2 regions of the Pseudaeromonas sharmana genome follow, and region 1 is predicted to be linked to the other one. Evidence: riboswitches for the same ligand, from Rfam matches in the RefSeq annotation. Region 1 holds a riboswitch; the other holds the start of a gene.
The links. A riboswitch is a leader RNA that binds a small molecule or an ion and turns the genes downstream of it on or off. The one in region 1 is predicted to bind lysine.
Positions count from the first base shown of each region.

Region 1 (3,913 bases):
GGAGACCAACGTCGTGTGCTGACCCCCGAACAGGCATGTCGTCAGGGTTCGGATTATCTGGTTATCGGTCGACCGATCACCCAGTCGGTCGATCCTGCTGCCACGTTAGCGCGCATTAATCTTTCGTTGTTAGGTTAACCCTGTTTCGTTGGGCCTGGCGTTGCCATAACAGCAGCGCCAGCCCGATAGCCAGCCCAGCCATACTGCCCAAAATATGTGACTCGACATGAACCCGAGTCCCGATTAGCTGGGCTGTCGTATCGTCGAGATGCGCAGTATCCCATACTAGTTTTAATATCAGCCCGATTAACCAGAGTGCGGCCAGGCGTTTCTTGTCAATAAATTGCAGACAGGTTGCGATGGCGAACAGACCATGCAGGGCACCTGATAGCCCCCAGTAATGTTGCGTTTTAGGAACCAGGATCAATATTCCCAGATCAACCAGACTCACGAGCAACACCAAGAGTAATAAACAGAAGCCATCGGTTAGAGGCGGAATCAACAGGCACCATAATATGCTCAATGCCAGCAGATTCATTAACATGTGGGGAGCATTATGATGCAGCCAGCCCCCAGTGATGAGACGCCAATACTCTCCAGACAAAATAGCGCTACGGTCAAAGGATAATAGCGAGTCATTACCGAAGCTCTGAACTACGCAGGAAAAAACCAGAGCCAATAGCAAGAAACACCAGAATGCAGTGCCTTGTTTAATCATGATGGTCACTAAAAGAAAAGGGGCGTCAGCCCCTCTTTCATTTTCTTAGATATCAAATTAAGAAATCGTTGAGGCTTTTGCCTTCGTTTTCTATGGCTTTGCGGATCGGAGAGGGTTGGCGGCCTTGACCGGTCCAGGTCTTTTCCTGACCGTTTTCATCAAGATAACGATATTTCGCCGGGCGTGGTGCACGCTTGCTGCTTTTTTCTACATCGCTTGCCGCCGCTGGAAACAGCTCAGTTGGATCAATGCCATCGGCGCGAAGCATATTCATGTATTCGTTGATTTTACGCAGACGCTCTTCACGGGATTTGCGCTCATCTTCATCATTGGCACGGCGCTCTTCAACAATACTGGTGAGTTTTGCCAGCCCTTCTTCCAATTGTTCCAGCGTCAGATCCCGAGCCACGGCGCGCAGGCTCCGAATATTTAAAAACACCTTCAAAAATTCACTCATGTTCGTCTCACTTAATCCGAGGGTATTGGGTGGTGATTTCTTTATTGTGACTATTAACCTTTTTTTAATTTAATAGGCTAGTAAAAATTGTCAAGCTGGCTGGAAATAATAAATATCGTCACGAATAAATAATGCGATATTTTCTGCAGCGGGTCGCGTCAGTCAAATATCATTATCGCAAACACACTCAATGGGGTTGTGTTTCAATCTGCCATGTCAATCGATTTCGCTGGTTTTTGCTAGGTTGCCGGATAAAAATATTGACCTTGGCGCCAATGTCAGTAAGATGCTCGACTTACCTTGAGTAGAGGTTGCGCTGCCGAAGAGTAGTTGGGACGAGGGTGACACCTGTGAAGTCCGATGAAAGGCGTCAGCGCCGAAGTAAACGTTCCGTCATGAGCGTTTGCTGGGGGCATTTCGAACAGGAATGTCACTGCCATAGTCTGAGCAAACTATGGAGCGCTACTGAAAGGGCAGGAGTCTCAACAGGAATATTTTTCCTGATATTTGTCTTCTATTCCTCTTCGGTAGATCTCCACCTGATGTTTATAGGTGACCCGAGATCATGAGTATCACACACTATTCCGATTCAATTCTCTCCATCATTCCGCCACTGTTGACGGTAGTCCTGGCCGTTGCCACTCGCAAAGTTCTGTTATCCCTCGGTGCAGGCATCGTCACTGGCGCATTGTTACTGTCGGCCGGCGAGCCTGTGGGCACTACAGTCTATTTGGGCAAGCTCTTCCAGGGCATTTTCTGGCAGGATAATGACTGGAATCTGTGGAACGTAAATATCCTGTTATTTTTATTGTTGCTTGGCTGCCTGATCAGTTTGATGACACTTTCTGGCGGCACCCGCGCTTTCGCTGATTGGGCGGAGCAACACATCAAGACACGCCGGCAAGCCAAGTTGATGACGGGATTGCTGGTATTTCTGTTTTTTATTGATGACTATTTTCATAGTCTGGCGGTAGGGACCATCTGCCGGCCCGTGACCGATCGCTATCAGATATCCCGGGCCAAATTGGCCTATTTGCTCGATTCGACAGCCGCGCCGGTGTGCGTCTTGATGCCAATTTCTTCCTGGGGCGCTTATATCATTGCGCTGATTGGCGGTATCTTAACTGCCCATGGCATGACCCAGGTGACCGCATTCTCGGCCTTTCTTGCCATGATTCCACTGAATTTCTACGCCGTGTTTACCTTGTTGTTGGTGCTGGCGATCGTCCTGTTCCAAAAGGATGTGGGACTGATGGCCCGGCATGAAGCCGCAGCGCGCGAAGGGCAGCTGTTTGATGCGCAAAAAGGCGTTCCGCCTGGCGAAACCTCTTCGCTGGCCCCTTCGTCTCGTGGTCGGGTGTGGGATTTGGTTGTTCCCATTCTGTTTCTGGTGACCGCGACCGTATTCTTTATGATCTATAGCGGGGCGCTCAAACTGACAGCCGCAGGCGAGCCGTTTTCGCTGCTCAAGGCCTTTGAGAATACCGATGTCGGCGGCTCGCTGGTAAAAGGCGGCGCCTTGGCGTTGGCCAGTGCCGTGATGTTGGCGTTGCGATTGCGTCTAACCATTCGCCAGTGGACTCAGGTTGCCGTGCACGGTGTGCAAGCCATGTGGCCGGCCATTCGTATTCTGGTCTTGGCCTGGGCCATCGGTGCCGTGATCCGCGATATGGAAACCGGAAAATACCTCTCCTCGTTGGTCAGCCTCGGGGTGCCAACCTGGATGTTGCCGGCCATGCTGTTTGTTCTGGCTGGTGCCATGGCATTTTCGACCGGAACAAGTTGGGGTACGTTTGGAATCATGCTGCCCTTGGCCGCCGACATGGTGGTGGCGGCTGAGCCAAGTTTGCTGATGGTGAGTCTGTCCGCCGTGCTGGCCGGAGCTGTTTTTGGCGACCACTGTTCACCGATCTCGGATACCACGATTCTTTCGTCGACTGGTGCCAGTTGCCATCATATCGATCACGTGATGACACAACTGCCCTATGCGCTGTTTGTAGCCTTTGGAGCCCTGGTTGCGTATCTGCTGATGGGGCTCTCGGGCAGCACCTGGCTGGCCTACATCGGTGCCGGGATCTGGTTTGCCATCGGCCTGACGATTTTACTCGGTCGACAGCGAGCAATAGCGCCGTCGCTGGCTTAAACCGCATGATCAAGGGGCTTCGGCCCCTTTTCATTTTCTGGCATTATGTCGCGGTTATTTTTCAGGAGACAGCATGGCCTCGCTACATTACAAATTTGCCGCAATGAACTCGGGTAAATCCACCCAACTGATCCAGGCTCATTTCAATTATTGCGAAAGAGGGATGACGCCGTATGCCATGACCCCGGCGATTGACGATCGGTTTGGTGTCGGGGTTATCGCCGCGCGCGTAGGCCTGGAGCTGAAGGTGGATGTGTTTTCACCGCAAAGCGATCTGTTCGCCATTGTGCTGAGCCGGCATCAGGCGACCCCGCTGCATGTCTGCATTATTGATGAGGCCCAATTTTTAACCCGCGCGCAGGTCTACCAGCTGGCGCGGGTGGTTGATGAGCTGGATATTCCGGTCATTGCCTATGGTCTCAAAAGCGATTTTCGTGGTGAACTGTTCGAAGGGGCATACCATTTATTGTGTCTGGCGGACAAGGTGGAGGAGCTCAAGAGCATATGCTGGTGCGGCAGCAAGGCTCATATGAACGCGCGCTTGGCACCGGATGGCACAGTGCTCAGGGAAGGAGCCCAGGTCGAGATCGGTGGC
Region 1 covers NZ_JBHSAF010000014.1:24,820-28,732, forward strand. The annotation lists gene pyrF (orotidine-5'-phosphate decarboxylase) at 1-138, shown strand, start outside; gene rrtA (rhombosortase) at 116-718, opposite strand; gene ACFOSS_RS09985 (H-NS family histone-like protein) at 771-1,175, opposite strand; lysine riboswitch at 1,473-1,648, shown strand; gene ACFOSS_RS09990 (Na+/H+ antiporter NhaC family protein) at 1,741-3,318, shown strand; gene ACFOSS_RS09995 (thymidine kinase) at 3,392-3,913, shown strand, end outside.

Region 2 (3,913 bases), 810 kb from region 1:
CACCTCCTGGCGCTGAGCATTGCTCATTTGCTGCCACTCGAAACGCTCCTGTCGTGAACGATAACAGCCGCAGCAATAACCACGCTCATCAGTCTGGCAAACGCCGATACAGGGGCTGGCCAGTTCGAACAGTTCCAGCTGTTCGTTATGGCGAGATGACAGCCCCCTGACCATGTTTAGCGGACTATGACGGCGGTGCCGCTTACACTGACCATCAACATGCCACCATTGGGGCCGACGACTTCGTAGTCGAGATCGATACCGACCACTGCATTGGCTCCCAGCTCCCGCGCCTTGTCGGCCAGTTCGTCCATGGCAATCTGGCGAGCTTTGGCCAGTTCGCGTTCATAGGCACCGGAGCGGCCACCGATGATGTCGCGCAGTCCGGCAAACAAGTCCTTGAAGATATTGGCGCCAAGAATAGCTTCCCCTACGACAATGCCTCGGTATTCAGTGATTTGACGGCCTTCGAGGGTGGGCGTGGTCGAAAGAATCATATGAGGTATCCTTTATCCAACTGATCATAGGCCAGCATAGCAGTTGGTAATGCAGCGGCAAGCGCCAGCTTCAGAAGGTTAATTTTTTTCCCTGCGGCATTTTCTATTTTCCTAAAGGAGCCGCATGCCGTGATTCCCGAATATTCAGAAGACACTCCATCAATCACCCACAAAACAATGAAAATAATACCTTATTTATCAAGGTCATAGCTTGGTATTTTAATGCCAGGTGGTTCCTGTCTATTCAGTGGAATTGAGCGATGCCTGCACCCGGGAGGCCATATGTATTGCCCTGTCATCGATGACACTAATAGAACTTATTGAACAAACTCGCGCCGACCGGAAATAAAAAAGGCGCAGGCTTTGCCTGCGCCGAAACGGAGTAAAAGGACTTAACTTAATCCAACAGCTTGCGGTGCAAACGTTGAATGATCTCTTCCGCCTGGTCCTCGCCGACCAGGAAGCAGAGATTGTGGGCGCTGGCACCGTAACAGATCAGGCGGATATTCACGTCATCAATGGCTTCGAAGACACGGCTGCCTGCGCCGCTAACGGTGCTCATGCTGTTGCCGATCAGGGCAACCAGCGCGAGATTGTCTTCCACCTTGACCTTGCACAGGGCGCCCAGCTCGGCCAGCACCTCATCGCTCAAGATCGACTTGCCATTGGATTGGCTGCCGGTCTGGTCCAGGGTCAGTGCCACACTGACTTCGGAAGTGGTAATCAAGTCAACCGAGATTCGGTGACGGGCCAGAATCGAGAACACCTCGGCGAGAAAGCCGCAGGCGCCGAGCATGTTTGGGCTCTGCAGGGTCAGCAGGATCTGCTTGCGACGCAGGGCCACGGCACGAAACAGCGGATTGGACTCGGTACTGGAGCGAACCCAGGTCCCTCCAGCAGCAGGATCCTTGCTGGAGCCGACAAACACCGGGATATTGCGGCGAACAGCCGGTTGCAGTGTCGACGGGTGCAGAACCTTGGCGCCAAAGGTCGCCATTTCAGCCGCTTCGGCAAAGCTGATCTCCGGGATCGGACGAGCGCTCTGCACCATCCGCGGGTCTGTGGTGTAAATGCCGGGAACGTCAGTCCAGATTTCCAGTTCGCTGACATTCAGCGCTTCGGCCAGCAGTGCGGCACTGTAGTCGCTACCACCGCGGCCCAAGGTGGTGGTCTGACCCTCGGCATTGGCGCCGATGAAGCCCTGCGTGATCACGTAATGGTTAGCAACCAGCGGTGCCAGCTCTTGCTGGCTAAGGGTACGCAATGCCTCAATGGCCGGCGTGGCTTTGCCAAAACGGCTGTCAGTACGCATCACCTTGCGCACATCGAACCAGACGGCATCATGGCCTTGCTGCTTCATCAATTCGGTAAACAAACGGGTCGACATCAGTTCACCCTGCGCGACCATGCGGTCAACCAGCGAGGCATCGGTGACCACGCTGGCTTGCGCCGCCAGATCGCGGACCTCATCCAGCATGTCGCGAATGGTTTGTACCAGCAGGGTAGGGTGGCCCAAGTCAGCCAAAATATGGAACTGGATGTCGGTCAAGCGTTGCAGCCGCTCTTCGCGCGCCTGTTGATCCAAGGTGCCTGCGGCCAGGTCGACCAACAGGTTGGTGACGCCGGCACTGGCGCTCAGCACCACAACACGGGTCTTGGGATTATTAACGACGATCTGGGCACAGCGGCCCATGGCTTCGGCATTGGCAACGCTGGTGCCGCCGAACTTGGCAACGCAAACCTGGTTCACGGGTAAAACTCCTGAAAGACAGCAAAATCCGTTTAATGTTGAAACCAAGAAGGCGGGCGTTTAAGGCGGGAAAAAAGAATTTCCTGCCAGAAGCACTTCACCCTCAGGTGACAGCCCGAGGGATTCAGCCCTCGCAGCCGACTACCAACACGTTACAGTGTGCAAGCAGTCTCGGCGTTGTACCCCCTGACCGGCCATCGACGGATACTGTCATCCTGCTGCCGGCTACCTGAACAACGCGCCTCTTCTGGTTCCCGCTTGAGGCGGGTCTAACACAAATACCCTTTCTCGGGGGTACCTGTCAAATTTACTACCCAAATCCGGAGCCAGATCAAATGTAAGCGCATACAGAAAGCCGTTTCATTTCGTGATCTGGGCTGGACTTTTTTGTTAAACAGATGAAAACAATGCTTGGTTATGTGACCGGTTCCACGAATCCCCCGATCCTGCGCTGCTATATTACGCCGCGTGGAAACCAGAAATCTCCATTGCCAAAACGGGGCCGGTTATTTTGTCGGCCCCGTCTTTTTTTATATATTTTTCAACAAGATTTTCGATCTGCGCTGGTAGTTATAGAGTTTTTGCTTAGTAACGGGCAGATCCGATACCTCTACCGGCTCAAACCCGCGTTCACGGAACCAGTGGATGGAGCGGGTTGTTAACACAAACAGCTTGTGTATGCCTTGGCGACGCGCGTGCTCTTCAATTTTGGCGACGAGCCGATCCCCACGACTGGAACTGCGATAGTCGGGGTGAATCGCGACACAGGCCATCTCAGCCATGGACTCTTCCGGAAACGGATAGAGTGCGGCGCAGCCAATGACCAGACCATCCCGCTCAATAATACTGAAGTGATCGATCTCCATTTCCAGCTGTTCGCGTGAACGGCGCACCAGAATGCCTTCCTCTTCCAATGGCCGAATGAGATCCAGAATGCCGCCAATATCATCAATTGAAGCGGAGCGAGCCTGTTCCGCACTCTGACGAACAATTTGCGTACCGATCCCATCACGGGTAAACAGCTCCTGCAGCAGGGCACCGTCTTCTTTGTAACTCACCAGATGACTGCGCGGTACGCCACCGCGACAGGAGGCAATGGCAGCTCGGAGGTAACGGGCAGTACCGGAACTGTCGTCGCCCTGTTTTTCCAGGGCCCATAGGTACTCTTCGGCTTGTTCCGGGAACAGCTCCGAGACCACCTGTCCATTTTGATGAATAATCCCTTGCTGCGAGCAAAACGAGATCAACTTATCGGCGCCAAGATGAATTGCGACCTGGGCGGCAATCTCTTCGGCATTGACGCTGAAACTCTCACCCGTGACGGAGAATCCGACCGGAGAGACCAGCACGATGGCCTGCTGGTCCAGCTGGCGACGGATACCGTCACTATCGACACGCCGTACCTTGCCGCTATGGCAGTAGTCGATGCCGTCGTCGACGCCGATCGGCTGTGCGGTAACAAAGTTGCCACTGACGACATTCAACCGTGCCCCTTGCATTGGGGTGTTGACCAGGCCCATCGATAACCGAGAGGTGATCTCCAGCTGTAGCCCGCCGCAGACCTGCTTGATGATACGGAAGCTGTCGCTGTCGGTAACGCGGATACGTTTGTGAAAGCGGGAGCGGATCCCGGCCTGGGCCAAGGCGTTGTCAATCTGTGGACGAG
Region 2 covers NZ_JBHSAF010000014.1:837,263-841,175, reverse strand. The annotation lists gene ACFOSS_RS13515 (DUF1289 domain-containing protein) at 1-174, opposite strand, end outside; gene ACFOSS_RS13510 (heavy metal-binding domain-containing protein) at 177-497, opposite strand; gene ACFOSS_RS13505 (hypothetical protein) at 494-664, opposite strand; gene lysC (lysine-sensitive aspartokinase 3) at 895-2,247, opposite strand; lysine riboswitch at 2,330-2,502, opposite strand; gene argA (amino-acid N-acetyltransferase) at 2,778-3,913, opposite strand, start outside.
Region 2: it holds a riboswitch for lysine, as region 1 does, so the genes downstream of both, lysC (lysine-sensitive aspartokinase 3) here and ACFOSS_RS09990 (Na+/H+ antiporter NhaC family protein) in region 1, are expected to answer to the same signal.